4 regions of the Halomonas sp. NyZ770 genome follow, and region 1 is predicted to be linked to each of the others. Evidence: predicted binding sites of a transcription regulator. Region 1 holds the regulator's gene; each other region holds the start of a gene.

Region 1 (7,269 bases):
TGTGATCCATCAGGGCAACGCAGACAAGAGATACCGACGGTGGTGGACTCATTGAATGGCGTTACCAGGCACGTCACCTTATTGTTGTTAAGCCGTCAGCGTTGAGGTGTTCTCGAGTGGTTGTCAGCGGCTCTGGATACATGGCTAGGGTGGTGTGCTTTAACCCTGTATGACTCGCTAATAATACTGGGCAATAAATGCAAAAAATAAATCCCAGACTTTGGTATCACGCCCCGTGAGCGGCTTTGTCTGGTCTGGATTTGTTTTTATATCTTACTGTTTTTTAGATAATAAGCGATCTTTTTTGCAGGGTGAGGCATGACGATAGGACAATGGTCTATGGCTCTGGATAAACCAATGTTTGCTACCTTGGTAAAAGTGACCAAATAGCTTTAAAGAAGAAATGGAAAAGCGCGACTTTAGTCGCTAAACCAAGGTCGTTAAGACGTTAGCTTTATAGCGTAAAGTAGCAGGTTGCAAAGCAGGCCAAAGAGAGTGACAGGTCAACAATAATCACAAAAGCCATTGCGTGGCGCGATACAAGGCGCTTGATCGAGGTTGCTACATGGTAGAAGTAGAGCTGTCTCAACTGCCATTTACCCTGCTGGACGAGGATGGCCGAGATCACGTGCGTCGGGGCATGGACCTGGCGTTTTTCGAGCGTGACGAAATCATTCTGGAAATGGGCCAGCCGGGCGTTTCGGTGTTCTTGATCCACAAGGGCGAAGTGGCCGAGCTTGATCCGACGCTGCCTGCCGCCAGCGCCCGTATCGGTCACTATACGGCGGGCGACCTGTTCGGCGCGATCAGCATTTTGAATGGCAAGAGCCGCTACCGTTTTCAGGCTGAAGACGAATGTCTGTGTTATGTCATGCCCAAGGCGCTGTTCAGCCAGCTGTGCCGACACTACCCGGCGTTCGAGCAGTTTTTCAAGCAGTCGCTGTCTCACAAGGCGCGCCTGTTGACCGAGAAGCGTGCCGATGGGGGAGTCACCATGGCGGGGTTCATGCTGGCCCGCGTCAGCGAGTGCATGCGTCAACCGCTGATGATGGATGCCCAGGCGTCCATTCAACAGGCCGTCCGACAGTTGAATGAAAGTCATGCCGACAGCCTGCTGGTGGCCACCGAACGCGGCCCAGGCATGGTCACCAAAACGGATTTGCTCAACGGTCTGGTCCTCGATAGCGCTTCATTGGACACCCCGGTGGCTGCGCTGGCCAACCTTGCGCTCGTCACTGTTGCCCCCGGGCAATATCTGTTCGAAGCCTTGATCACCATGACCCGCCATCAGGTATCACGCGTCGTGGTGATGGAGGAGGGCAGGGTGCAAGGGGTCGTAGAGCTGACGGACGTACTGGGGTTCTTCTCCAGCCGTAGCTATGTGGTCAGCTTGCAAGTGGAGCAAGCCGATAGCTTGCCTGCCCTGGCATCGGCCAGTCAGCGCACGCCCGAGCTGGTCAAGGCGCTCATGGCCCAGGGCGTCAAGCTGCGTTTTGCCATGGACCTGCTGGCCGCGTTGAATGGCCGCATCATGAGCAAGGCGTGGGCCTTGACCGTGCCCGAACAGTATCACTCGCAAAGCTGCCTGATGGTCATGGGCAGCGAGGGCCGTGGCGAGCAGATTCTCAAGACCGACCAGGACAACGGGTTGATCCTGGCCGACGACTGCCAGTGGCCGGGCGTGGCAGAGTGCATGAACACCCTGTCAGAGACGCTGGTGCAGCTGGGCTACCCGCCGTGCCCCGGCAATATCATGGTGTGCAACCCTGAATGGGTGGGCACGGTGTCCATGTGGGAGTCGAACATCGCCAGGTGGGTGTCGGCCCGGGATGGCGACAGCCTGATGAAGCTGGCCATTTTGCTGGATGCTCACGGCGTCGCGGGCAACCCTGCGCTGCTGGACCGCGTACGTGAGGCGCTGTTTGCGCGCTGTTCCCATGATGAGCTGCTGCTCTCCTATTTCGCCCGCGCGGCGCTGCGTTTCTCGACGCCGTTGACGCTGTTTGGCTCGCTGAAAAAGCCCCAGCACGGCATCGATATCAAGAAAGGCGGCATTTTTCCGATTGTTCACGGGGTGCGCACCATGGCGCTGGAGCGGCGCATCAAGGCGACGTCCACGCTGGACCGGCTCGACGCCCTGGCCGCCGACGGCCGCCTGGACCGCCGCTTTGCCGACGACTTGGGTGAGGCGCTGGCGCTGTTTAACGAATTGCGTCTGAAGCAGCAGTTGCAGGAGCTGAAAAGTGGGGGCACCAGCGATGCCGATACCGGCAAGCGCACCAACCGAGTCGTGGTTCAGGAACTATCGTCGCTGGAGCGCGACCTGCTGCGCGAGGCGCTGCATATCGTCAAGGACTTCAAGCAGCGGCTGTCCCATCGTTATCATCTGGAGTATTCGTGAGTGGAATGCGGCTATTGGATAGGCACGTGGGTCTCTTGAGCGGCTCACTGAGAACGTTGGTGCAGCGTGAAAGCGATCGGCGGCGGTTCGCAGACACGCCGCATGGCTGGCTGTTCCAGCCTTATATGGGCGAAGAAGCAGTGGCGTTGGCGTGTCGTGAAAGCCAGGCTCGCCCAGGCGAGCTGCGCGTGGCCGCCGTCGTATTGACGCCGCGCCGAGTGCAGACCAGCCAGGCCTGGGGCGACACGCTGGTCATGGTCGACGAACCCTTGTCTCATCGTCAGGAGCAGGGCGCTGTGCCGGTTGCCTTGGCAGCCCGGGTCGAAGCGTTGGCGGAGTTCATCGGCAATCGGCCAGTGGTGGGGTGGCAGCTGGATACCTTGCTGGCGCCGCTTGGCCGGATGTTCAAAGCCACGCTGGGGTTTGGGCTACCCAATGCTCAGGTCGATCTGGCCAGGCTGCACGCTCGCCAGCTACGCCGCTTGCATCCCCAGGCGGAGGTCGGCCCGAGCATCAACGAAGCGCTGTCATGCTGGTCTCTGCCGCTGGCCTGGCCCTCGGTGCACAGCGAGGCCACGGCGGCGGCGCTGCTCTATCAGCGCCTGCAGAGTGAGCGCCTTTTCACGGTGTGAGCCGACGCGCTGCCGCTCGGTGTGGCCAGAGGCCGACGATGGGTTTGTATTGGGTCGCGCCTGCGAGTCTTGTAGAATAGCCGCTGCTCCTTCACCCATCGGCAGTACAACGACCATGTTATCACCTGACTTTTTCGACCCCTCCTCGGCGACGCGTGCCACCAATGCGGCGTCTGAACAGCAGCCTGAACTTCAGGATGCCAAACAGAAGCGCGAATTCAACAAGTTGCAGAAGCGTCTTCGTCGTGAAGTGGGCAACGCCATCATCGATTACAACATGATCGATGAGGGTGATCGGGTCATGGTATGCCTGTCGGGCGGCAAGGACAGCTACACCATGCTGGAAATCCTGCGCAATCTGCAGCGCAATGCGCCGGTCAATTTTTCCCTGGTGGCGGTCAACCTCGACCAGAAACAGCCGGGCTTTCCCGAGCACGTGTTGCCCCGTTACCTGGATAAGCTGGGTGTGGAGTACCACATTCTGGAGCGGGATACCTATTCGGTGGTGAAGGAGAAAACCCCGGAAGGCAAGACCACCTGCGCGCTCTGCTCGCGGCTGCGTCGCGGGTCACTTTACGGGTTTGCCGAGGAGATCGGCGCCAACAAGATTGCCCTGGGCCACCACCGGGAAGACATCCTCGAGACGCTGTTTCTCAACATGTTCTTTGGCGGGACCTTGAAGGCCATGCCGCCCAAGCTGCTGTCCGACGACGGCAAGAACATCGTGATCCGCCCCCTGGCCTACTGCAAGGAAGCGGACATTGCCGAATTCTCACGGCTGATGGAGTTTCCGATCATTCCCTGCAACCTGTGCGGGTCGCAGCCCAACATGCAGCGTCAGATCGTCAAGGACATGCTGGCCGAATGGGACAAGAAGCACCCGGGGCGGCTGGAAAGCATGTTCAAGGCCGTCACCAATGTGGCGCCTTCCCAATTGGCCGACCGGGCGCTGTTCGACTTCGTCGGGCTGGAAGCCAAACAGGCGGCGCTGATGGAAGGGCGGATTCAGGCGTTCAACGTGAGCTGATTGCCTGCTCCTCCTCTTCGGCCAGGGTGATGAGCCGTTGCAGGTCGAGAATATTGACCTCTCGACCCGAGACGGCCACCACGTTCTGCTGCTGAAAGCGGCTCAGGATGCGGCTGACGGTCTCGACGGCCAGGCCCAGGTAGTTCCCCATATCGGCTCGGGACATGGAGAGCCGGAAGCTGTAGGGCGAGTAGCCGCGTCGCCGGAAGCGGTCAGAGAGGGTAATCAGGAAGCTGGCCAGCCGCTGGTCGGCAGTTTTGCGCGATAGCAGGCGCATCATGCGCCGATCATCGCGCAGCTCCTTGCTCATGCTGCGGTAAAGCTGGCCGCGCAGTTCCGGCAGCTCTTCCGATAGGGTGTCCAGGCGGTCGAAAGGAATCTCGCACACCGTGGTGGTTTCCAGGGCAATCACGCTGCCGGGATACTGCTCTTCATCGATACCATCCAACCCCACCAGCTCGCTTGGCAGATAAAAATTGGTCAACTGGTCGTTGCCGTTGCCTTCGCTGGTCACCTGTTTCAGGCTGCCGGAACGCACCGCATAGACGCTGGTGAAGGCATCGCCCTGGCGAAACAGCGGTTCGCCCTTCTTGAGCGGTGCGCGGCGGCGGATGATGGCATCGAACTGGCTCATATCCTCCAGCTCCAGGGCGAGCGGTAGGCACAGCGAGCTGAGGCTGCAGGTCTGGCAGCGCGCCTCTTGCAGCAGTGAACGTCGTTGGCTGGCAGGATATGGCATGTTGTTCTCCCTTTTCATTGGCCATCATAGGGTCAGGGGGTGGATGTCTCAAGGTGCCGTTTATACGATCTTCGAGTAGCGTTGCGATGACTGGCTTTGCAGGCGCGCATCGAACGCCATGGCCAGGTGGCGAATCAGCAGCCGCCCGGTCGGTGTTGCCCGCAGGCGGTTCCCTTCGCGCTGCAGCAGGCCATCCCGCTCGGCAGGCTGCAGATGCTCCAGCGCACTGGCGAAGTAGACGGGCGCATCGATGTGCCAGCGCTGGCCAACGCTGGCCAGGTCAATTTCCATATCGCACATCAGGCGCTCAATGACGTCTCTTCGTATTAGATCATCCTTATTTAAGCGTATCCCTTTGACGGTTGCCAGCCGACCTTCATCCAATGCCGCTTCGTAGGCTGCCAGTTGGGTGGGGTTCTGGGCATACAAATCATCGATACGGGAAATGGCCGAGACACCCAGGCCAATCAGGTCGCACTGGGCGTGGCTGGAGTAACCCTGGAAGTTGCGCTGCAGGGTGCCTTGGCGCTGTGCCTGGGCGAGGCTGTCGTCCGGGCGGGCGAAGTGGTCCATGCCGATATGCACGTAGCCTGCCTGAGTGAGCATCTCGATGGTGGTTCGCAGGATCGCCAGCTTCTCGTCGGCGCTGGGCAGGTCTGTCTCGCTGATGCGCCGCTGGGGGGCAAAGCGGCTGGGCATGTGGGCGTAATTGAACACCGACAAGCGGGCCGGGTTGAGGTCGATGACCTGGGCAAGCGTGTCGGCAAAGCTCTGCTCGGTCTGAAAGGGTAGCCCGTAAATCAGATCCAGATTGAGGGAGCGAAAGCCCAGCCGGTGTGCTTCGTCCATCAGGGTTTCGGTCATGACCTTGGGCTGCACGCGGTTGATGGCCGCCTGTACGCTGGGGTTCAGGTCCTGGACGCCCAGGCTGAGGCGATTGAAGCCCAGCGACTGCAGGTGGCGCAGGGTGAAGACATCCGCCTCGCGGGGGTCGATCTCGATGGCGTAATCGCGGTCAGGAGCGTTGGAGAGCCCAAACCTCGCGTCCAGCCTGTCTACCAGGTCGCTCATTTGCGCCAGGGTCAGGAATGTCGGTGTGCCACCGCCCCAGTGCAGCTGTTGCACGGGCCGCCGAGTATCCAGGTGGCGCGAGGTCAACACCATTTCACGATCGAGGCGCGACAGGTAGGGCTCGGCCAGCTGGGTGTTTTTGGTGGCGATCTTGTTGCAGGCGCAGTAGAAGCAGATCTTGCGGCAAAAGGGCACGTGCACGTACAGGGAGAGCGGCCGCTGGCTGGCATTGCTGCGCGCCAGGGCATCGGTGACGTCGTCGGCACCGATGTCTGCGTCAAAGGAGAGTGCCGTGGGGTAGGACGTATAGCGTGGGCCGCTGGTGTCGTAACGGCGCAGCAGGGCCTCGTCCCAGGCAGGGGTCTCGGCCGCTGCGAGGTGAGGAGTTGCGGTGGCAGCAGAGGCAAGGGGCATGAAGAGACGCTCCGTGGTAACAGGGCAAAGTAGCCAGGTGGTGGGCCACCGGCCGACATATGCCTGCATGCTAAGGCATCGAAGCGGGCAAAGCGTTGAGCTATATCAAGCTATGAGTGATGCGCCGTCGGCAGCAGCGACCACAGTTGCCACAGGGCAAAGCCGATGATGGTCAAGGCAGCCACGGTACGCGTGGCGGGGTGGCGAATGAGGTGGCCCATCTGGCGAGCCGCCAGGCCGGTGGCCAGCAGCGTGGGCAGGGTGCCCAGTCCGAAGGCACCCATCAGCAACGCGCCTTGCAGCGGGTCGGCCGTGGCCAGGCTCCAGGCCAGCATGGAGTACACCAGCCCACAGGGTAGCCAGCCCCAGATGGCGCCCAGGGCGAAGGCCTGGGGCAGGTGCACGACAGGCATCAACCGTCGGCCCAGGGGGTCGAGATAGCGCCACAGGTAGCGTCCGGCGGCCTCGACCCGGAGCAGTCCTTTCCACCAGTTGGCGATGTACAGCGCCATCAGAATCAGCATGACCGCCGCTACCACCTGCAGGCCCACTCGGGCGGCCGGGGAGAGCGAGACCAGCGTGCCCAGCGCGGCCACCAGCGCACCGGCCACCATGTAGCTGAGAATACGCCCCAGGTTGTAGCTCATCAGCAGCCCGCCCAGGCGAGCAGGGTGGCGCATGCTGGGCGGCACGGCGAAGGTGAGGGCGCTCATGATGCCACCGCACATGCCGATGCAGTGCGCTCCGCCCATGAGGCCAAATACCCAGGCCGCCAGCAGCGGCGGCAGGTCCAGCCCGGTCGGGTTCATGGCGGGGGCTCTTGGTCGCGCGGCGGCTTGGCCCTGTTTTTTCGCTCGGCGCGCTGTTCGGGAGTCAGGTCGTTTTCGTCGTCATCGAACAGGATGCGGTGGGCAGGGCCTTCCAGGTCTTCGAACTGGTCGTGCTTCACCGCCCAGAAGAAGGCCCAGACCGCGAGGCCGAGCAG
Region 2 (7,269 bases), 1.8 Mb from region 1:
ACCCAGGCCAGAATCATCCAGGGCTGCCATTCGGGGTTGGCGTAGGACTGCATGCGACGCACGGCACCGAAGAAGCTCAGCACGTAAAGCGGCATGAAGGCGACGTAGAAACCGATGAACCAGCACCAGAACGAGCGCTTGCCCCACTTTTCGCTCAGCGTGAAGCCGAACGCTTTGGGGAACCAGTAGGTCAGGCCCGCCATCATGCCGAACACCACGCCGCCGATGATGACGTTGTGGAAGTGGGCAATCACGAACAGGCTGTTGTGCAGGACGAAGTTGGCTGCTGGCAGCGCCAGCATCACGCCGGTCATGCCGCCCAGGGTAAAGGTGATGATGAACCCCAGGGTCCATAGCACCGGCGAGGTCAGCTCCAGGCTGCCACGGAAGATGGTGAACAGCCAGTTGAACACTTTCACCCCGGTGGGGATGGCGATGACCATGGTCATGATGCCGAAGAAGGCATTGACGTTGGCCCCGGCGCCCATGGTGAAGAAGTGGTGCAACCAGACGATGAACGACAGCAGCGTGATGGCCACGGTGGCCCACACCATGGTCTTGTAACCGAACAGGCGCTTACGGGCGAAGGTCGCGATGACTTCCGAGAACACGCCAAAGGCGGGCAGGATCAGAATGTACACTTCCGGGTGGCCCCAGGCCCAGATGAGGTTGACGTACATCATCATGTTGCCGCCAAAGTCATTGGTGAAGAAGTGCATGCCGAAGTAGCGATCCAGCGTCAGCAGGGCAATGGTCGCGGTCAGAATGGGGAACGAGGCAATGATCAGGATATTGGCGCACAGCGATGTCCAGGTGAAGATCGGCATGCGGAACAGGGTCATGCCTTTGGTGCGCATTTTCAGGATCGTGACGAAGAAGTTGATGCCGGTGAGCGTCGTGCCTATCCCGGATATCTGCAAGGCCCATATCCAGTAATCGACCCCCACCCCAGGGCTGAACTCTATCCCCGATAAAGGCGCATACGCGAGCCAGCCGGTCTTGGCGAACTCCCCCACCACCAGTGAGATGTTCACCAGCACTGCAGAGACCGCAAACAGCCAGAAGCTCAAGTTGTTGAGAAACGGAAAAGCCACGTCGCGGGCGCCTATCTGGAGTGGCACCACCAGGTTCATCAGGCCGATGACCATGGGCATCGCAACGAAGAAGATCATGATCACACCGTGGGCGGTAAAGATCTGATCGTAATGTTCAGGAGGGAGATAACCTGCGGCACCCCCGGCCGCCATGGCCAGTTGGGTACGCATCATGATGGCATCGGCAAAGCCACGCAGCAGCATGACCAGGGCCACCACAAAATACATGATACCGAGCTTCTTGTGGTCGACGGAGGTGAACCACTCGTTCCACAGCCAGCCCCACTTGCGGTAATAGGTGAGCGCGCCAAGCAGCGCCGCACCGCCAATCGCCATGAACGCCGCCACGACCATGATGATCGGTTCGTGATACGGAATGGCGTCGAGCGTCAATTTTCCAAACATGTTCAACCCCCGGCTTCTACGCTGTCAGGATGGCCGCCCATGGCGTGCTCATCGCTAGCGTGCTGATTGGTAACGTGGCCATAGGCAGCGTGATGGGAGGCCACCTGGGCACTCTCGAGTTCACCGCTTTCGCCATGGCTGTCGTGGGCTTCACCTAGGGCGTCGCTATGTGCCGCATGGTCACTGTGGCCACCATGGCCGACGTGGCCTTCGCCACCCCCGTGGAAGCTGGTCAGAATCGTTTCGTACAGGGCGGGTGCCACTGCCGAGTAGTGTTCGACCGGGTGGTATTCACTGGGGGCCGCCAGGGCGTTGTAGCCCTCGGGGTAGCTCAGGGTCTGACCTGCTTCACGCACGTTGGCCACCCAGGCATCGAAGTCGGCTGGCGAGGTCACGTGGGCGTCGAAGGTCATGCCGGAGAAACCGGCTCCGCTGTAGTTGGTGGAGCGGCCTGGGTAGACGCCCTCTTCATCGGCGATCAGGTGCACGTCGTTGTCCATGCCCGCCATGGCGTAAATCTGGCTACCCAGGTGGGGAATGAAGAACGCATTCATCACCGAACCAGAGCTGACCCTGAAGCGCACCGGCGTATCCACCGGGAAAGCCACTTCATTGACACTGGCAATGCCCTGCTCGGGGTAGATGAACAGCCATTTCCAGTCCAGCGCCACCGCCTGTATTTCCATGGGCGCTACGCTGCTTTCGATGGGCTTGTGGGGGTCAAGGGAGTGCGAGGTTTTCCAGGTAAGAAAGGCGAGAACGGCGATGATCACGCAAGGCACGCTCCACACCGCAGCCTCGATGGCATTGGAGTGGGCCCAGTCAGGCAGGTACTTGGCAACGCTGTTGCTGCGCCGGTAACGCCAGCCAAACAGCAGCGTCATGACGATCACCGGGATCACCACAATCAGCATCAGCCCAAAGGAGGTCAGAATCAGCGAGCGCTGCTCGACGCCAATCTGCCCCTTTGGGTCCAGCAATGCAGAACTGCAGCCCGCCAACAGCAGGCACAGCACAACGAGCACAAGAATGCCTCGTCTGCGCCAAAGGGTAGGTAATTGCATGGGTGTAGTCTCGTGAGAGAGTGGCTGATACAGCCTGCTGCTGGCTGGCTAACTAGCCAGCTAAGTAGCAAGCTAACTATTACCCCATACATTTCCCAAAACCGTCGAGGGTTGACATGCTCCGGGAAAGGTATGCGCTACCGGGAGGGGTAGGTAGCGAGTCTTAACCACACGTTGCGTGTATAAATTAAGACTAAAGTATTTTCTATTGATCTCCGTCAATCAGAAAGAGGCGCTTTGCCGCACCCCAGGTGCGGCCAAATGTGTTAGGCAACGCTGATGCTGAGGGAGCTGGCGGGATGGTTTTCCAGCAGGCCAGGGGCGCGTTCGTCGTCGGTGATCACCACGTCGAAATCGGCCAGCGAGGCAAAATAGGCGGGCCGCACGATGCCGAACTTGCTGGCATCGACCACCAGCAACCGCTGCATGGCGGTAGCAATCGCCGCTTGCTTCGGGGCTACTTCATGGAAGTGAAAACAGCTCACTCCACGTTCGCAGTCTACCCCTGCCGCTGAAATCATCGCCTTGTTGATGCCCAGGCGTTCGATGGCGTCCCGCATGCCGTCGCTGCCGAAGGATTGCGACGAGGCGTGAAACAGCCCCCCCAGCAGCACCAGCCGCACGTTGGGCAACGCGGCGACCGTGTTGGCCACGTTCAGCGCGTAGGTCACCACGGTCAGCTCGCGGAAATGGCTGAGCTGGCTCAGCAAGGGAATCAGCGTGGAGCCACAGTCGATGAACAGCGTGTCGCCTTCGTCGATGAAACTGGCGGCACGCTGGCACAGGCGATGTTTGACATGGTAGTGGCTGGCCTGCTGCTCGGTGAGGTCGTAGACCGGCGTCACGCCGGGGTAGCTGGCCATCACCAGCCGTCCCCCCAGCAGGCTCAAGGGAGATGGCTGCGTGGCGAGGTCTCGGCGAATGGTCATTTCCGATACTCCGCACAGCTCGGCGGCATCGCGCAGGTGCAGGGTTCCCCCGCTTGCCAGGGCTTCTTGTAGCATGGCCAGGCGCTGGGCACTCCGGTCATTCACAGGCATCTCCTTGTGATTCATCTTGTTATCGGGTTTCAGCGCTCAGGTAACGCTTATGCTGAGCCAGCGCCCCGCGAATTTCCACTCCCCCGCCACTCTGTTTGCCGCCATGAGGCGCATGAAACACCCTGGCAGCGTTGATGTGACAATACTTGCAAATCAACGTTAAAAAAATAACACTCGATGTTATAATTTTAACATCAACGCCAGCCCGCACGACCCACAACGTCGGTATGCCACCTCTCGTGGCACCGTAACAACCTTTGTTGAGGCTTTCATGACCGCTTTATCCCCCTCTTACGTTTCTTCGCTCGTCACGCTTGGCGCTGGCGTTTTCCTGGCTGGTGCGCTGGCCGCAGCCCCGGCCGTTGCCAATGACGCAGCGAGTGGCCCAATGACCCCGCACTGGTCGTTTGCCAACGTTTCCCTGAACTACCTGGACTGGTCCAACGGCACCGAAGCGCGCACGGCGAGCAATGCCGCCAAGAGCGACTTCACGTTCGTTGAAATCGAAGGCGGCGTCGGCTTTAGCTGGGGCGAGTTCTACGGCTTCTTCGATTTCGAGAACCCGACCAACGACCAGTTCGACGAAGCCAGTGGCGGCAAGGACAACTTCCGTACCGCAGGCAAAGTGACCTCGCACATTTACCTGGGCGACAGCCCGCTGTCGCTTTACGCCCACGTTTATGACTTCCGCGACTACGGCTTCAATGGCCGCGAGCAGGACCAGATTCTCGGCCTGGGCTACCGCACGACGTTCGCCAACGGCCTGTGGTTCAAGCCCTTCATCGGTGCTGCCAGGGTTCAAAGTGATGGCTACACGGGCATGAACGGCTACATGGCTGGCTGGGTCGCGGGCTATGACTTCACCGCGCTGGACCAGAACTTCAGTGTGACCAACTGGCACGAGCAGACCTTCGGTCGCGACAGCGACTACCTTTCCCAGAACTACGTCAACGGTACCGCAGGGAGCGTGGGGACCAACGGCGCATTGAGCCTTTGGTGGCACCCGTCTGACTTGATCACTACCGGCGTGCAGTATCGCTACTCAGAGAACAAGCTGGGTACACCCGACGCCTATCAGAACGCGATGATTTACTCAGTCAAGCTAAACTTGCTGTAATCGCTCCCACTTCTCACGCTCCGAAGGTACTCCCATGACCCTCATCATGAGCCTGGTTGGCATGGTCACTCTGGTGGCCATTGCGCTTGTTTTCTCCTATGACCGCAAGGCGATTCGCCTGCGTACCGTGCTGGGTGCCTTCGCGATCCAGGCGGGTATCGGTGCGTTCGTGCTCTACGTACCGTTTGGCCAGGCCGTTCTGCAGGCCATTTCGGCAGGCGTCAGCCAGGTGCTGGTTTACGCCAATGACGGTATCGGCTTTTTGTTTGGCGGGCTGGCTGACGTGGACAATGTCGGCTTCGTCTTCGCCATCAAAGTCCTGCCGGTCATCATCTTTTTCTCCTCGCTGATTGCCGTGCTCTACTATGTCGGCATCATGCAGTGGGTCATCCGGATTCTGGGTGGCGCATTGCAGAAAGCACTGGGCACCTCGCGCACCGAGTCGCTTTCGGCCACGGCCAACATCTTCGTGGGCCAGACCGAGGCACCGCTGGTGGTACGTCCGTTCATTGCCCGCATGACCCCTTCGCAGCTGTTTGCGGTGATGTGTGGTGGCCTGGCTTCCGTGGCGGGTTCGGTGCTGGCGGGCTATGCCGCGCTGGGCATTCCGATGGAGTATCTGGTGGCGGCCTCGTTCATGGCGGCGCCTGGCGGCCTGCTGTTCGCCAAGCTGATCATGCCGGAAACCCAGAACGTGGAAGATAGCGACAGCGTTTCCAAGGTCGATGAAGAGCTGAAAGAGCAGGACGACAAGCCCGCCAACGTGCTGGATGCAGCGGCTTCTGGCGCGACTTCCGGCCTGATGCTGGCAGCCAACGTGGGTGCCATGCTGCTGGCCTTCATCGGCTTGATCGCGCTGGTCAACGGTATTCTGGGCGGCGTGGGCGGCTGGTTCGGTTTCGAGGCATTGAGCCTGGAGCTGATTCTGGGTTGGCTATTTGCCCCGCTGGCCTTCCTGCTGGGCGTGCCCTGGGAAGAAGCCACCCTGGCGGGCTCGTTCATCGGCCAGAAACTGGTGGTCAACGAGTTCGTGGCCTTTATCAACCTGGCTCCCTACATTGAAGGGGAACAGGTGGTGGCTGCCACGGGTCAATTGATGACGCCCCACACCATGGCCATCCTGTCATTTGCCTTGTGTGGTTTTGCCAACCTGTCGTCGATTGCCATTCTGCTCGGTGGCCTGGGCAGCATTGCCCCGACCCGCCGCAAGGAGATTGCCCGGTTTGGTGTGAAAGCCGTGCTGGCAGGCACGCTCTCCAACCTGATGTCTGCCTCGATTGCCGGTTTCTTCCTGGCGTTGAGCAGCCTCACCGCCTGACGCAGCGAGTACGCGATAACGCAACGGGCGCTGCTTTAGTACGCAGTGCCCGTTTTGTCTTTTACCGATTGATGAGAACTTCATGACTGCCACCGCTTCCCCCCAGCTTATCCAGGCCGCCCGTCACGCCCTGACGTTAATGGACCTCACCAGCCTGAACGACAGCGACACCGACAGCGTGATCGAAGCGCTGTGCCAGCAGGTCAAGACCCCCTACGGCCACCCGGCAGCGGTGTGCGTTTACCCCTCGTTCATCGTCACGGCAGCCCGCGCGCTGGGCGCCCACAAGCTGGATGATCAGGTCAAGATCGCCACGGTCACCAACTTCCCCCATGGGGGCGATGACATCATGGGCGCGGCCCGTGAAACCCGAGAAGCCGTGGCATCGGGTGCTCATGAAGTCGACGTGGTGTTTCCCTACCGCGCCTTGATGGCAGGCGATGAAGAGACTGGCCGCGAGCTGGTGGAAATGTGCAAGGCCGCCTGTGGTGGCCAGGCATTGCTGAAAGTCATCATCGAATCCGGCGAACTCAAGGACCCTGCGCTGATCCAACGTGCCAGTGAGCTGGCCATCGAAGGCGGCGCGGATTTCATCAAGACCTCGACCGGAAAAGTGCCGGTCAATGCCACGCTGGAAGCCGCCGAGATCATGCTCAAGGCCATCAAGGCCAGCGGCAAAGACGTTGGCTTCAAAGCCGCCGGCGGCGTACGCAGCGCAGAAGAAGCCGCTGAGTACCTTGCGCTGGCAGCCGACATCATGGGGCCGCAGTGGGTCACCCCGGCACACTTCCGGTTTGGTGCCTCCAGCCTGCTGGGCAACTTGTTGAACACACTCGACGGTGGCGCTGACGCGGCGCTGCTCTCCACCACCAACGGAGGCTACTAAATGTCGTCCAACGCTTCTCACCACGCGCTGCTCCCTCAAGAACTGATTCGCCTGAAGCGCGACGGCCAGCCGCTGCCCGCTGAAGAGATCAAGGCGTTCGTGCAGGGCATCGCCGATGACCGTATCAGCGATGCGCAGATCGGCGCCTTCACCATGTCGGTCTTTCTGAATGGCATGAGCCGCGAAGAAGTCGTGGCATTGACCACCGCGACGCGCGATTCTGGCCACGTCATGCAGTGGGATTCCCTCAACCTGCCCGGCCCCATCGTGGACAAGCACTCCACCGGCGGCGTGGGTGATCTGGTATCGCTGGTGCTGGGCCCGTGGGTCGCGGCCTGCGGCGCC
Region 3 (7,269 bases), 1.2 Mb from region 1:
CTGGAGAGCGCGCACCCCGGGCTGGCTGCGCCAGAGCGGGAAGCGCGCCGCGCCCACGATGAGCACTGGGCGCAGCGTTTTGAACAGTCGCCGCTGGCCGACGTGCTGACAGCATGGTACCAGCAGCCGGTGTTTGCCGATTTGACGCCAGCACAGCGCCAGCGTCAGATTCAGCGCCGGTTGGCCAACCATGGCCCCGCCGTGGCGCACATGCTGCGGGCCACCTCGCTGGGCCGGCAGCCCTCTCTCTGGCAGTGGCTGGCCGAGACCGAGCTGCCGGTTGGCTATTTCTCCGGCCTGCGGGACCCTAAGTTCAACACCCTGGCCAATCGCCTGACGCAGCACGCGCCGCGCCTGCGCCACTGGGCGCTGCCGGGCGGCCATAACCTGCATGTGGAACACCCCAAGGCCATGGCAGGGCGCTTGGCACAGCACTTGGCACAAACGCTGCCGCGCTAAGCGCGGCAAGCGTATGGTTCACTGAGTCAGTACATGGCTCACTGAATCAGCAGTAGCCAGGGCAGGCCAATGGCCAGCCAGGCCACTAGGAACAGCAGCCCGAAGATGGCCCCCAGGCGCCAGTACAGCGCGCTGGGCAAGTAGCCACTGCCGTAATACACCGGGCTGGGGCCGGTGCCATAAGGGGTCAGGATGCCCATGAAGCCCAGGGTGGGCAGCAACAGCAGAATGAACAGCTGCATGTCCAGCCCTGCAATGCCCGAAGCCGCCGCCAGCATGACCGGCAGCAGTGCGGTCACGTGGGCGGTGATGCTGGCGAAGAAGTAGTGCAGGACATAGAAGATGACCACCAGGGCGACCATGGCCACTAGCGGGTCGAAGTGGCTGATCTGCCCGCCTACCAGGTTGCCGAACCAGCCCACGAAGCCTACCTGGCTCAAGCCGCCCGCCAGAGCCACCAGGGTGGCAAACCACACGAAGGTATTCCAGGCGGCGCGGTTTTCGAGAATGTCGTTCCAGCTCACCATGCCGGTCAGCAGCATGCCGCAGATGACCACCAGCCCCACCAGCGACGCCGATACCCGGTCGCCAGCGAAGATCCACAGCAGCAGCGCGGTGACCACCATGATGACCAGCACGATTTCGTGGCGGGTCAGCGGGCCCAGGGTCTGCAGTTCCCCTTTCGCCCAGTCGGAGATCTCATGCCCGGCCTTTACCTCCGGGGCGCACAGCCAGTAGCACAGTAGTGGCACCAACAGCAGCAGAAGGACCCCCACCGGCACCACTGCGACGAACCACTGCCCCCAACTGATATGGATGCCCGTGGCGCTTTCGGTGAGCGCGATGGCCAGCAGGTTCGGCGCCAGGGCGGTGAGAAACATCGAGCTGGTCACGCAGGTGGCCGCAATGGCGGTCCACATCAGGAAGCTGCCCATACGCTTCATGCTGGGGTCGTTGGGGTGCGAGTCGTACAGCGGCGGCAGGTTACGAATGACCGGATAGATGGTGCCTGCGCTGCGCGCCGTATTGGAGGGCGTAAAGGGGGCCAGAATGCCATCGGCGAACATCACCGCGTAGCCCAGGGTCAGCGTGCGCTTGCCCATGGCGTGCACCAGCCACAGCGAGATCCGCCGCCCCAGCCCGGTCTTTTCATACCCCAGGGCAAACATGAAGGCACCGAAAATCAGCCAGACGGTAGCGTTGGTGAACCCCGAGACCGCCCAGGCGAAGGCCTGGTTGGCGGCGTTGAAGCCGTCGTTGGCCAGCTGCTCCGGGGAAAACAGCACCCAGCGGGAAAGCAGCGCCACCAGGGTAACGCCGACCAGCCCGATGACCGCGCCGGGCAGGGGTTCCAGAATCAGGCCGACCACGCAGCCTAAAAAGATGGCAAAGAAGTACCAGGCATGGGGTGGTAGCCCGGCCGGGGTAGGCAGCAGGGCGATCACCAGCGTGGTGGCCAGTGGCGCGAGCAGCGGCCAGCGAGAGCGGAGCGAAGCGCTGAGGTTCATGGCGACCTCTCGATAAGGTTATCGGCAAGCCGTAGCGCCTTGCCTGAGTGAGCACAGCAGAGATGAGGTTCAGCGTGATGTTTCACGGGTGTCAGAGAAAGCATAGGCAAGGCAAGTCGCGGTTTATTTGATCTATATCAATCATGCTTTAGATCAACGCCGAGGACCTGTCGGGCTGTGATAACGTCGCTTCATCAGCAGGGCGGCAGGCCGTGCGCAGGCCGGAATCGCGTCATGAGAAGTACGTCATGAGAAGTCCGTCATGAGAAGTGCAGCCGCACAAGGGGGTGCCATGCAGCAGCAGGATGTGGATATCGTCATCGTCGGCGGTGGGGGCGCGGGCCTGCGGGCCGCCATCGCGGCCGCCGAGCAGGCCAAGCAGGGCGGTCACGCGCAGCGCATCGCGCTGGTGTCCAAGGTGTATCCCATGCGTTCCCACACGGTGGCGGCCGAGGGGGGCGCAGCCGCGGTGACCAGTGACGAGGATTCGTTTCAGGCGCACTTCGACGACACGGTTTCCGGGGGCGACTGGCTGGTGGAGCAGGGCGTGGTGGACTACTTCGTGCGCCACGCCTACCAGGAGCTGGTGCAGATGGAGCGCTGGGGGTGCCCCTGGAGCCGCCAGCCCGATGGCCGTATACAGGTGCGCCGCTTTGGCGGCATGAAAACGGCGCGCACCTGGTTTGCTGCCGACAAGACCGGCTTCCATATGCTGCACACGCTGTTTCAGACCTCGCTGAAATACCCCGAGATCGAGCGCTTCGACGAGTACTTCGTACTGGACCTGGCCGTGCATGAAGGGGCCGTGGTGGGCGTCATTGCCCTGCAGGTCGCCACGGGCGAGCTGCTGCTGTTGCGTGCCAAGGCAGTGGTGCTGGCCACCGGCGGGGCCGGGCGACTGTTTCGCTTCAACACCAATGCGGGCATCGTCACCGGTGACGGCATGGCCATGGCCTACCGCCACGGCGTGGCGCTGCGCGACATGGAGTTCGTGCAGTACCACCCCACCGGCCTGCCCGGCTCGGGCATCCTGATCACCGAAGCGTGCCGGGGGGAAGGCGGTATTCTGCTCAACAAGGAGGGGTACCGCTACCTCCAGGACTACGGCCTGGGGCCGGAAACACCCCTGGGCAAGCCGGAAAACAAGTACATGGAGCTGGGCCCTCGAGACAAGCTTTCCCAGGCGTTCTGGCAGGAGCAGCAGGCCGGGCGCACCGGCAAGTTTGGCGACAGCGACGTGGTCTATCTCGACCTTCGCCACCTGGGCGCCGACTATCTGCATGAGCGCCTGCCGTTCATCTGCGAGCTGGCCAAATCCTATATCAACGTCGACCCCGTCAAGGAGCCGATCCCGATTCGGCCTGCGGTGCACTACACCATGGGCGGCATCGAAACCGATCCCCAGTGCGAAACGACCATTGCGGGCCTGTACGCCGCCGGGGAGTGTGCATCGGTAGGCCTGCATGGTGCCAACCGGCTGGGCTCCAACTCGCTGACCGAGCTGCTGGTCTTTGGCCGCTTGGCCGGGGAGCAGGCCAGCCAACGGGCCGCCCGCACCGACTGGGTGGCGCTGCCGGTCTTGCAGGCGCAGGCCCAACGGCAGCAGGCGCGGTTGGCCACGCTATGCGATGGCCAGGGCAGCGGTGAATCCTGGGTGACGCTCAAGCACGCCATGGTGCAGGCCATGGAGAGCGGCTGCGGTATTTATCGCACCGAAGCAGGCATGCAGCAGGCGTTGGGAACCCTTCGCCAGCTGCGCCAGCGCTATGCCCAAGTGCGGGTCAGTGACACCAGCAAGATCTTCAATACCGAGCTGCTGGAGTGCCTGGAGTTTGGCTACGGGCTGGAGATTGCCGAGGCGTCGTGCCTGGCCGCGTTGGAGCGTCGCGAATCCCGGGGTGCCCACCAGCGTCTGGACGAGGGCCTGCAGGCCCGCGACGACGTGGGCTATCTCAAGCATAGCCAGGTGTTTTACCAGGGTGATGCGCCCGCCGAGCTGCGCTGGCAGGCGGTGGATACCCGCTTTTCGGCCCCGGCCGCGCGGGTTTACGGGGATGCGGCCAAGGGAGGCAAGGCATGAACAAGCACATCAGCATCAAGCGTTACCTGCCCGACAGCGCAGCGGAACCCTACTGGCAAACCTACGACGTTGCGGTGGAGGAGAGCACCTCGCTTCTCGACGCGTTGAACCATATCAAGGAGCAGCAGGACAGCACGCTGAGCTACCGCTGGTCTTGCCGAATGGCGATTTGTGGCTCCTGCGGCGTCATGGTCAACGGCATTCCCAAGCTGGGCTGTAAAACCTTCCTGCGCGACTACCCTGACGAGATTCGTATCGAACCGTTGGCGCACTTCCCCGTGCAGCGGGACCTGGTCGTGGATATGGCGCTGTTCCTGGAGCACCTGGCGGCGGTGAAGCCTTACCTGATCGAACAGGACCCGGTGCAGACCTTCGACCCCGGCCAGGCGCAGCCCCACACACAAACGCCTGAACAGCTGGCGCGCTATCGGCAGTTTGCCAACTGCATCAACTGTGGCCTGTGCTATTCGGCGTGCCCGCAGTTTGGTTTGAACCCGGAGTTTCTGGGGCCTGCGGCGCTGACCCTGGCGCACCGTTACAACCTGGACAGCCGGGACCAGGGCAAACGCCAGCGCATGGCGCAGCTCAACCGCCACGATGGTGTCTGGAGCTGTACCTTCGTGGGCTTCTGCTCGCAGGTATGCCCCAAGCACGTCGATCCGGCCGCTGCGGTCAACCAGGGCAAGGTCGAGGCCGCCAAACATACGCTGATCGCGCTGTTTAAGGGGTAGGGGTAACCAAGCCGCGTTGCCGTGCGGCAGGTTTCCGCGAGGGCGCTGTGAACCCATCCATGGGCGCTACTTTCGCCATCCTTGGCGAAAGACCCTCGCTACAACCTGCCCCACTCAACGGTATCGGATATCCGTCACTAACTGAGATAGCTCAGTTAGAAAAGGTGTAGGAGATTGGATATGGAAAAATCATCATCACAACGGCTGCCGCCCTTGAAGCGCAACTGGTGGCTGAAGCACGGTTTCTTCAAGCGCTATATGCTGCGCGAAGCCACGGTGGTGCCGCTGGTGTTTTTCATTCTCTGCCTGTTGGCAGGGGTGTTCGCGCTGTTGCAGGGCCCGGCGAGCTGGCAGGGCTGGGTGGCCTTCATGGGCTCGCCGCTGGTGGTGCTGCTGAACGCGCTGGCGCTGGTGGCCAGCCTCTATCACGCGGCCACCTTCTTCGTGCTGTTTCCTCGGGTCATGCCGCTACGTGTGGCGGGGCACAGCGTGCCCGCTGGTGCCATCGTTGCTGGCCAGTGGGCGGGGGTCGTGGCAGTGGCGGTCGTGTTGTTCTGGCTCTTGGGGAGGGGCGGCGCATGAAAATCTCACATCAAAAAGCCCCCCTGGGTCAGCCACGGCAAGCCTATGACGAACCCCTGTGGTGGGGGCTGTTCAGTGCCGGGGGCGTCTGTTTTGCCGTGGTCTTGCCTGCGGTGATTCTGTTCGTCGGGCTATTGCTGCCGCTGGGCCTGCTGCCCGCCGAGGCGCTTGGCCACGAGCGGGCCTCCCGCCTGCTGTTCAGCCTGCCTGGCGTGCTGTTCATCGGCGCCGCCGTGTGCTTGCCGCTGTTTCATGCCGCCCACCGGCTGCGCCATGGCCTATTCGACCTGAGCCTGGGCCAGGACACCCGCAACAAATGGCTGATGTACGGCCTGGCGGCCCTGCTGAGCCTGTTGGCGCTGGCTCTGGCGGTCGTGGGCTGGCTGCGCTGAGGCCCGCCCGCGAACACGTCCGTATCAAAAAGAACGCACACCCCTGATAAAGCACGAGGTCAGCATGATCGAAGGACTCACGGAACAGGCACTGTATACCCCCATCAAGTGGCAGGACGCCTCGCAGGAGTACCAGGACATCCTCTATCACACCGCTGAGGAGGGCATTGCCCGGATCACCATCAATCGCCCTGAGGTGCGCAATGCGTTTCGCCCGCAAACGGTGAGCGAGATGATCCATGCCCTGGGCCGCGCGCGCCACGACAGCGCCATTGGCGCGATTCTGCTGACCGGGGCAGGCGAACAGGCCTTCTGCTCCGGGGGCGACCAGCGCATTCGCGGCGACTATGGCGGCTACCGCGACGAGGCGGGCACCCATCACCTCAACGTGCTGGATTTCCAGCGTGACATTCGCACCTGCCCCAAGCCGATCATCGCCATGGTGGCGGGCTACGCCATTGGCGGTGGCCACGTGCTGCACATGATGTGTGACCTGACCATCGCCGCCGACAACGCCGTTTTTGGGCAAACGGGCCCCAAGGTGGGGTCGTTTGACGGGGGCTACGGGGCTTCTTACATGGCGAGAATCGTCGGCCAGAAAAAAGCCCGTGAAATATGGTTCCTGTGCCGACAGTACAGCGCCGCCCAGGCGTTGGAGATGGGGCTGGTGAACCACGTGGTGCCGGTGGCCGAGCTGGAGCGAGAGAGCGTGCGCTGGTGCCGTGAAATGCTGCAGCATAGCCCCATGGCGCTGCGCTGCTTGAAAGCGGCGCTGAACGCCGACTGCGACGGCCAGGCCGGGCTGCAGGAGCTGGCGGGCAATGCCACCATGCTCTTCTACATGACCGACGAGGGGCAGGAAGGGCGCAACGCCTTCAATGAAAAGCGCCGCCCGGACTTCTCGCGCTACCCGCGCAACCCCTGATGGCGCTGGCGCTTTACCGCTACTCGCTACCGTTTCGCCAGCCGCTGATGTTCAAAGGTCAGCGGTTGGCGAGCAGAGAAGGCCTGTTAGTCACGATCAACGGCCAGTGGGGCGAGATAGCCCCTTTGCCTGGCTTCTCCACAGAAACCCTCGCTGACGCCACCGCCGAGAGCCTGGCCTGCCTGGCGGCTATAGAGCGCGGTGAGACAGCCAAACCAACGTTACCTTCCGTGCAATTTGGTTTTGACTGTGCCCGGCACCGCTGGCCCGCTTTCCTGCCTGCTCCTCTGCCGCCCTACCCATTGCTGCAGGGCTCCCCGCAAGCGCTGATGAGTGCACTGCCGGAGCGCGTGGCCCAATGGCAGGCCGCCCCACCAGAGCGCATCAAGCTGAAGGTGGCCCGCTACCCGAGCGATGCGGAGCTGGCCTTGATCGCAAGCCTTGCCAAGTGGCTACCCAACACGCGACTGCTCCTCGATGCCAACGGTGGCTGGCAGCGCGAGCAGGCACTGGGCTTTTGCCAGCAGCTCTCGCCTGCCCAAATCGATTACCTGGAGGAGCCCTGTGCTACGCTGGCCGACAGCATCGCCGT
Region 4 (7,269 bases), 1.2 Mb from region 1:
AGCTTCAACGCATAGTCGTAAGCGCGACGACCAGACTCGGTCAGCGTAAAACTGCGCCCGTGACGCTCGATCAGCGCTTTATCCAGATAGGTTTCCAGCTTTCTGACGTGCTGGCTGACGCCCGGCTGCGTCATCTCCAGGCGTCGCGCGGTGCGCGTGAAACTGCCCGTTTCCACCAGCGTGATAAAGGTACGAAAGTATTGAGCGTTGAACATGGGTTCCCGGCAACTTCATCATTAACGGTCACTGTCACAGTGAGGATCATCAGGGCGCCTAGAATGGATGCCTACCGGCGCCAAGCCTCTAGCCTAGCATAAAAAACGACCGCCTCGGGCTCGGATGCCCGTAGCAGGGCAAGGCAGCTGAACGTGAGGGAGCAGCATGCTAGTATGCCGTTTGGTCATGATCATACTCAGGGATAGTCCATACAATGACGCAACCTTCAGCACCCCGCGCCACCATTTCCAGCATCATTTCTCCCGAAGGCAGCCTGGAAGTGCTGTCTCAGCACGAGGTCAATCGCCTCAAGAGCACCTCGAAAAGCGGGTTACATGACTTGTTGCGCCGCTGTGCCCTCGCCGTGCTCAACTGCGGCAGCCCTACCGATGACAGCCTGGCCCTTCTCGAAGCCTACAAGGATTTCGACATCGAAGTGCTGCAGCAGGATCGCGGCATACGCCTGAAGCTCACCAACGCCCCAGCGGAAGCCTTCGTGGACGGACGCATGATACGCGGCATTCGTGAGCACCTGTCGTCGATCATCCGTGACATCGTCTACGTCTATAACGAGATCCAGCATCATAATCGCTTCGATCTCAGCACTGGCGAAGGCACCACCAATGCCGTGTTCCACATTCTGCGCAAGGCGGGCACGCTGAAGCCGGGCCGCGACCCGAGCCTGGTAGTGTGCTGGGGCGGCCACTCGATCTCCCGTGAAGAGTACGAATATACCAAGGACGTCGGCTATCACCTGGGGCTCCGCGACCTGGACATTTGCACCGGCTGCGGCCCAGGGGCCATGAAAGGTCCCATGAAAGGTGCCAACGTCGCGCATGCCAAGCAGCGCCGCAAGGAAGGCCGCTACCTGGGCATTTCCGAGCCTGGCATCATCGCTGCTGAAGCTCCCAACCCGATCGTCAATGAGCTGGTGGTGATGCCGGACATCGAAAAGCGCCTGGAAGCCTTCGTGCGCCTGGGCCATGGCATCATCGTGTTCCCCGGTGGCGTGGGTACCGCCGAAGAGATCCTTTACCTGCTGGGCATTCTATTGCACCCCGGCAACCAGGACATTCCCTTCCCGCTGATCTTTACCGGCCCCGCCAGTTCCGCCGCGTACTTCGAGAAGATCGACGAGTTTCTGGTCTACACCCTGGGTGAAGATATCCGCCGCTTCTACACCATCATCACCGGGGACCCGGCGGCCGTGGCGCGCAAGATGCGCGATGGCATCCACCAGGTCAGCGAGTTCCGCCGCCAGCACCAGGATGCGTTCTACTACAACTGGCGCCTGACCATTGCCCGCGAGTTCCAGGCACCCTTCGAGCCTACCCACGAAGCCATGCGCAGCCTGGCGCTGCACCGCCAGCAGCCCACCCACGAGCTGGCAGCCAACCTGCGCCGCGCTTTTTCGGGCATCGTGGCAGGTAACGTGAAAGAGCCGGGCATTCGGGCCATCGAGGCTCACGGGCCTTTCGAACTGACCGCAGAGCCCGAGCTGATGCAGCGCCTGGACGACCTGCTCGGCTCTTTCGTGGCCCAGGGCCGCATGAAACTGGACGGACAGCCCTACACGCCCTGCTATGTACTCAAGTAAGCCCATGTACTCAAGTAAGCTCATGTACTCAAGTAATTCTGAGTAACGCCGCATGATCGTCGCCTTTTTGACGCTGATGGCCGCGGGGATCATCAAGGGTGCCATCGGCTCTGGCGTACCGGTCATCGTCATTCCCGTGCTGACCATGCTGTACGACGTCAAGCTGGCCATTGCCGTGCTGGTGGCCCCGAACCTGTTCAGCAATGCCCTGCAGGTCTGGCAGTACCGCCACCATCTGCTGCCGCATCGCTTTCTGCTCTGGTTCGGCCTCTCCGGTGGGCTGGGCATCGTGATCGGCACCTGGGGGCTGGTGGTGCTGTCGCCCACGCTGCTGTCGCTGGGCGTGGCGGCTGCCATCGTGCTCTACCTGGCCATCAAGCTGGCCAACCGCAGCTTTACGCTGCCCTTCCCGCTGGCGCAGCGCATCGTGTTGCCGGTGGGGCTGGTGGCAGGCGTGCTGCAAGGTGCGGCGGGCATGTCCGCCCCGGCGTCGGTGACCTTTCTGAACGCGATGCGTCTGGAGCGCCCGGTGTTCATCGGCTCGATATCGGTGTTCTTCGTGGCGATCACGCTGGTACAGATCCCGGCTCTGCTCAGCGCCGGGATTCTCACCTGGGAGCGCTCGTTGTACAGTCTGGCTGCCCTGCTGGTCATTCTGGCAGCCATGCCCCTGGGCGCCAGGCTGGGCAAACGCCTGCCGCATCGCTGGTTCGACAGGCTCATCATGTGCCTGTTGGCCACGATTGCCATCAAGATCGTCGTGGATGCATTGATGGCCTAGTCTATACTGATGCATGATCGTGCCGAACCGTACTCGGCATTCATGTCATGTATACTTCTTGACTCTTTATCTCTGACTTCAGCACCAAGGAAAGGAGCGACCCATGGAAATGATCAACCAGTTGAGCGATGGCAAGGCCAAAGCCTTTGCCAAACACTGTTTTGAAAGCTATTCCCCGGAAGAACTGAACGCAGCGGCGGCAGGCAGTCCTGACAAGGACCAGGCCGACCACTGGGGCATTACCGAAGGACAGTGGCAAGAAGCCGTGACAGCGGCCCTTGCCGACCATAAAGCCCAGAGTGACTGAACACCTCTTATCGCACTGACGTTGCCGCTGCCTGCCCATGGCAGGCGGTGGCACTCACCTCCTCCGGCGCAAGATGCTTTTTTCCACCTCGACCACGCCATACACGGCCATACTTCCCACCAGAATGGCGAGCCAGTGGTGAGCAGAAAGCCCCTCGCTGACCAGCACGAACTGCAAGAAGGATAAGTAGGTGAACCCCAATTGCAGCAGCAGGACCAACCCGATGGCAAGCCACACCGGCCGACTACCAAAGATGCCTTTCCAGGTCAGCGTGCTGTTGAGCAAATAGCGGCTGTTGATCAGGTAAGCGGCACTGCCCGCCACCAGCATGTTGACCGCGCCCGTGCGGGCCAGCGCTTCGCTACCCCCCTGCCCCAGAATCCAGTTGAACATGCCGAATACGCCCACCAGCAGCAGCAGCGATACGAACACCACCCGCCAAAGCAGAAAGAGATCCAGCAGCGGCGCTTTGGGGTCCCGGGGCGGGCGCTGCATCAGATCCTTCTCGCCAGATTCGAACGCCAATGCCAGGCCCAGCGTAATGGCCACCACCATGTTCACCCAGAGCGCCTGCAGCGGAGTCACCGGCAGGCTCGTGCCCGCCAGCACGGCCAGCATGATGGCAAGCCCCTGGGCACCGTTGGTGGGCAGGATGAAGGTAATCGTCTTGCGAATGTTGTCGTAAACCTTACGCCCCTCTTCGATGGCGTGGACGATGGTGGCGAAGTTGTCGTCGGCCAGCACCATTTGCGAAGCATCCTTGGCCGCTTCCGTTCCTTGAATGCCCATGGCGACACCCACATCTGCCCGTTTGAGCGCCGGGCCATCGTTGACCCCATCACCCGTCATGGCGCATACGCCTCCACGCGCCTGCATGGCCTTGACCAGCCGCAGCTTGTGCTCTGGCGACGCCCGAGCAAACACATCCACCTCCAGAATGATCGCTTCGAGCTGCTCATCCGACATGGCTTCCATGTCGCGCCCGGTCAAGGCCCGCTCGGTGTGCTGAAATCCCAGCTGCCGCGCAATGGCCAAGGCAGTGGCAGCATGGTCTCCGGTGATCATCACCGGGCGAATACCGGCGCGCTGGCAGCGTTTCACCGCCTCGGTGGCCTCTTCACGGGGCGGGTCCAACAGCCCTATCAACCCCAGCAGGCGCAACCCCGACTGCACATGAGGGTGATCGAGCTCAGCGCCTTCTTCCATTGCCTTCTCGGCAATCGCCAGCACCCGCAAGCCTTTCGAGGACAGCGCTTCGATATGCGCCTCCCACTCGCTGGCCACCAGCGGGGCTTCGCCTTCATCGGTGATCACATGGCTGCTCATTTCGATAATGCGATCCGGCGCACCCTTGACCAGCAGCTGCCGCCCACCCTCAAGGTCATGCAGCGTGGCCATGTACTTGTGCTCTGACTCAAAAGGAATCGCATCGAGACGCGGGTACTGCTGGCGCAATGCAAGGTGATCGAGCCCCGCTTTCTCGGCGGCCACCACCAGCGCCCCTTCGGTGGGGTCGCCAAAGATGCGATAGCGTTCATCTTCCTGGTGCAGCTCGGCATCGTTGCACAGCACGCTGGCCAACAGGCAACGTTGCAAGGCAGGCTCATGGGCCAGTCCATTGCACTGCTCCTCGGCGGCCGCTCCTTCTCGGTATAGCTTGCCATGCGGGGCAAAGCCGATACCCTCGAGCGTGAAACGGGCATCCTGCAGCCAGATTGCCTGGGCAGTCATCTCATTACGGGTCAGCGTGCCGGTCTTGTCGGAGAAAATGGTGGAAATCGAACCCAGCGTTTCCACGGCGGGCAGCCGCCGGATGATGGCCCGCCGCTTGGCCATACGCTGAACGCCCAGTGCCAGACCAATGGTCACAATCGCAGGCAGGCCTTCGGGAATGGCCGCTACCGCCAGGCCCACGGCCGCCATGAACATCTCGCCCAAGGGCTGCTGATGCAGCCAGCTACCCAGCAGCGCCGTGATCCCAGCGGCCAGCAGGATAAACACCGCCAGCACTCGGCCAGCTCTATCCAACTGCTGTAACAATGGCGTCTTGATCTGCTCGACACTGCGCAGCAGCTCGGAAATTTTGCCAATTTCCGAGCGTCCTCCGGTCGCCACCACCAGGCCACGGGCATTCCCCTGCACGACCAGCGTGCTGGCAAACGCCATGTTCGAACGCTCGGCCAGCTCGGTATCGTGGGCCAGCGGCGCGGGCTGCTTATCGACGGGCACCGACTCACCGGTCAGGGCAGCCTCATCGGTTTTCAAGCGCCGTACTTCCAGCAACCGAACATCCGCAGGCACGCGATCCCCGCTCTCGAACAGCACGATATCCCCCGGCACCAGCGCCTCGGCAGGCACCGTGGTACGCTGGCCATCGCGCAGCACGTTTGCCTGGGGAGACAGCATGTTGCGAATACTGTCCAGCGCCTGCTCGGCCTTGCCTTCCTGGAAAAAGCCGATCAAGGCAATGATCAACACCACGCCCACGATGGCGGCCGCATCGACCATGTGGCCCAGCAGAAAGCTGGCCACCGCCGCGACCACCAGAATCAGCATCAGGATATTGGCAAACTGCGACAGCAACCGCTTGTACCAGGGGCGCCCCTGGGCCTGCTCCAGGCGGTTTTCTCCATACTGAGCCAAACGCGCCGCTGCTTCTTCGCGGCTCAAGCCTTCACGGGTCGCCGACTGCCGCGCCAACGCTTCGTCTACCGGCAGCCCATGCCATGCTTCGGGCGTTGCAGCCTGCTTGCCTGTGCGACTCATCCCTGCCTCCTGGTCGATGCTCTCGAGAAGGTATCTCACCCTGCACCAGAGCATACCGTACCCAGCTACGCATGATGCCTCCTACCGCTAAAAGCTTGACTTGCATCAAGAGTACCCAGACGCCAGCCTATTTAATCTGCATCATGCAACCTGAAAGAGTGCTGTACTAGACTGTCACGCAGACCAACAGCAAACGCCGACGGCGCTACATCCACAGAGTACGTCAAAAGGATTGCCACACAGAGGAGGTGCTGCATGGAGAAAGCGGTCATCGACATCATTCGAGAGAAGGAAGGCCTACCCGACAGCATGAGCGACAGCGACATTGTGCGTGAGTACAAAGGCACCTATACCGCGGCCCGCGCCGCCATCAGTGTCGACCATAAGCCGCTGGATCAGGTGATGGCCGATACCATGGCCAAAATACTGCCCTTCATGCGCCATGATCGAAAGAAGAAAAAGTGAACCAACGAAAAAAGCCGCTGCAATGAATGCAGCGGCTTTTTCGATATTGGTCGGAGTGACAGGATTCGAACCTGCGACCTTTGCAACCCCATTGCAACGCGCTACCAAGCTGCGCCACACTCCGATGCCCGTTGGCTTTCGCTTCAGGACGGTGCGTATACTAGCGCTTTATCAGCCAAATGAAAAGCCCTTTTTGCGCTTTCTTTTCAAATGCTTGCCGTGCTGGGCTGAAAAGCACCCATCAAGCTAGCGATCCGCGCTTGCCAGCAGCGTCGCCATGGCATCGTACACGCCGGGGGCGGTTACCAACAGCTGCTCAGGGAAAAGGTCGGCAGGAATGCCTTCCGGCACCTCGACCAAATGCCCCACGCGTGCACCGGCTTCCCGGGCGATCACCCAGCCTGCCACAAAATCCCAGGGGGATACGGTTTCGTAATAGGCATCCAGGCGCCCACAGGCGATGTCGCAGATATCCAGCGCCGCCGCCCCGTTGCGTCGGATGTCCTGGCAGTGGGTCAATACGGCTTCGAGCCGTGGCAGCAGGGCCTTGCGGGCCTGCTTGTCGTAGGGAAACCCGGTACCTACCAGCGTGTTGGCCAGGGATTCGGCACCGCTGGGTTGGATAGGCCGCTGGTTGCAGTAGGCACCCAGCCCCTGGGCAGCGCTGAAGGTTTCATTCAGAAACGGTGCGTGAACGACGCCCACCTTGCCCACGCCCTGCTCGATCCAGCCAATCGACACCGCCACATGGCGTTGGCCCTGGGCAAAGTTCACCGTGCCATCGATAGGGTCCACGACCCATAGTTGCTCGGCGGGATGATAGAGCGCCTGTTCGGGGCTCAGCTCTTCGCTTAATTTTGCCTCACCGGGAAAGTGCTCTTCCAGGCGCTGGCTGATTCGCTGGTCGACAGCGACATCGACATCGGTGACCAGCTCCATGCCGTCTTTAAGCCGTTGGGCGAAGTTCTGCTGCTCGCGCGCCTCGCGGATCATCTGCCCCGCCTCTTCGGCGATGGTGATTGCCAGCGCCAGGCGCGCTTCCAGGGTATACGCTGCCATCAGGTTGCCTCTTCTAACGAACAATGGATGAGTCAATAGAGCGATCAGCATAAGCGCTGGCCGATGGCATTACCATGA

The links. The regulator FNR, encoded in region 1, switches genes on or off when oxygen is low (the NO sensors DNR and NnrR bind a similar motif). The targets are predictions, from matches to a motif close to TTGATNTANATCAA.
Region 2: the regulator FNR is predicted to act here: its motif matches at 2,772-2,785, upstream of cyoA (ubiquinol oxidase subunit II).
Region 3: the regulator FNR is predicted to act here: its motif matches at 2,095-2,108, upstream of frdA (fumarate reductase (quinol) flavoprotein subunit).
Region 4: the regulator FNR is predicted to act here: its motif matches at 5,763-5,776, upstream of LG409_RS08490 (cation-translocating P-type ATPase).

The regions. Positions count from the first base shown of each region.
Region 1 covers NZ_CP085143.1:691,549-698,817, forward strand. Annotated here, with positions in the region: gene LG409_RS03370 (putative nucleotidyltransferase substrate binding domain-containing protein) at 566-2,401, shown strand; gene LG409_RS03375 (DNA polymerase III subunit epsilon) at 2,428-3,033, shown strand; gene ttcA (tRNA 2-thiocytidine(32) synthetase TtcA) at 3,149-4,060, shown strand; gene fnr (fumarate/nitrate reduction transcriptional regulator Fnr) at 4,047-4,799, opposite strand; gene hemN (oxygen-independent coproporphyrinogen III oxidase) at 4,860-6,284, opposite strand; gene LG409_RS03395 (sulfite exporter TauE/SafE family protein) at 6,395-7,093, opposite strand; gene ccoS (cbb3-type cytochrome oxidase assembly protein CcoS) at 7,090-7,269, opposite strand, start outside.
Region 2 covers NZ_CP085143.1:2,933,397-2,940,665, forward strand. Annotated here, with positions in the region: gene cyoB (cytochrome o ubiquinol oxidase subunit I) at 1-1,499, opposite strand, end outside; gene cyoA (ubiquinol oxidase subunit II) at 1,502-2,563, opposite strand; gene LG409_RS13640 (DeoR/GlpR family DNA-binding transcription regulator) at 2,830-3,597, opposite strand; gene LG409_RS13645 (outer membrane protein OmpK) at 3,875-4,720, shown strand; gene LG409_RS13650 (NupC/NupG family nucleoside CNT transporter) at 4,755-6,038, shown strand; gene deoC (deoxyribose-phosphate aldolase) at 6,121-6,924, shown strand; gene deoA (thymidine phosphorylase) at 6,925-7,269, shown strand, end outside.
Region 3 covers NZ_CP085143.1:3,558,032-3,565,300, reverse strand. Annotated here, with positions in the region: gene menH (2-succinyl-6-hydroxy-2,4-cyclohexadiene-1-carboxylate synthase) at 1-459, shown strand, start outside; gene LG409_RS16440 (anion permease) at 498-1,967, opposite strand; gene frdA (fumarate reductase (quinol) flavoprotein subunit) at 2,260-4,047, shown strand; gene LG409_RS16430 (succinate dehydrogenase/fumarate reductase iron-sulfur subunit) at 4,044-4,778, shown strand; gene LG409_RS16425 (fumarate reductase subunit C) at 4,959-5,360, shown strand; gene frdD (fumarate reductase subunit FrdD) at 5,357-5,752, shown strand; gene menB (1,4-dihydroxy-2-naphthoyl-CoA synthase) at 5,817-6,677, shown strand; gene menC (o-succinylbenzoate synthase) at 6,677-7,269, shown strand, end outside.
Region 4 covers NZ_CP085143.1:1,849,898-1,857,166, reverse strand. Annotated here, with positions in the region: gene LG409_RS08510 (LysR family transcriptional regulator) at 1-215, opposite strand, end outside; gene ppnN (nucleotide 5'-monophosphate nucleosidase PpnN) at 431-1,813, shown strand; gene LG409_RS08500 (sulfite exporter TauE/SafE family protein) at 1,866-2,594, shown strand; gene LG409_RS08495 (hypothetical protein) at 2,698-2,901, shown strand; gene LG409_RS08490 (cation-translocating P-type ATPase) at 2,956-5,667, opposite strand; gene LG409_RS08485 (hypothetical protein) at 5,923-6,132, shown strand; tRNA gene LG409_RS08480 (tRNA-Pro) at 6,180-6,256, opposite strand; gene LG409_RS08475 (inositol monophosphatase family protein) at 6,379-7,191, opposite strand.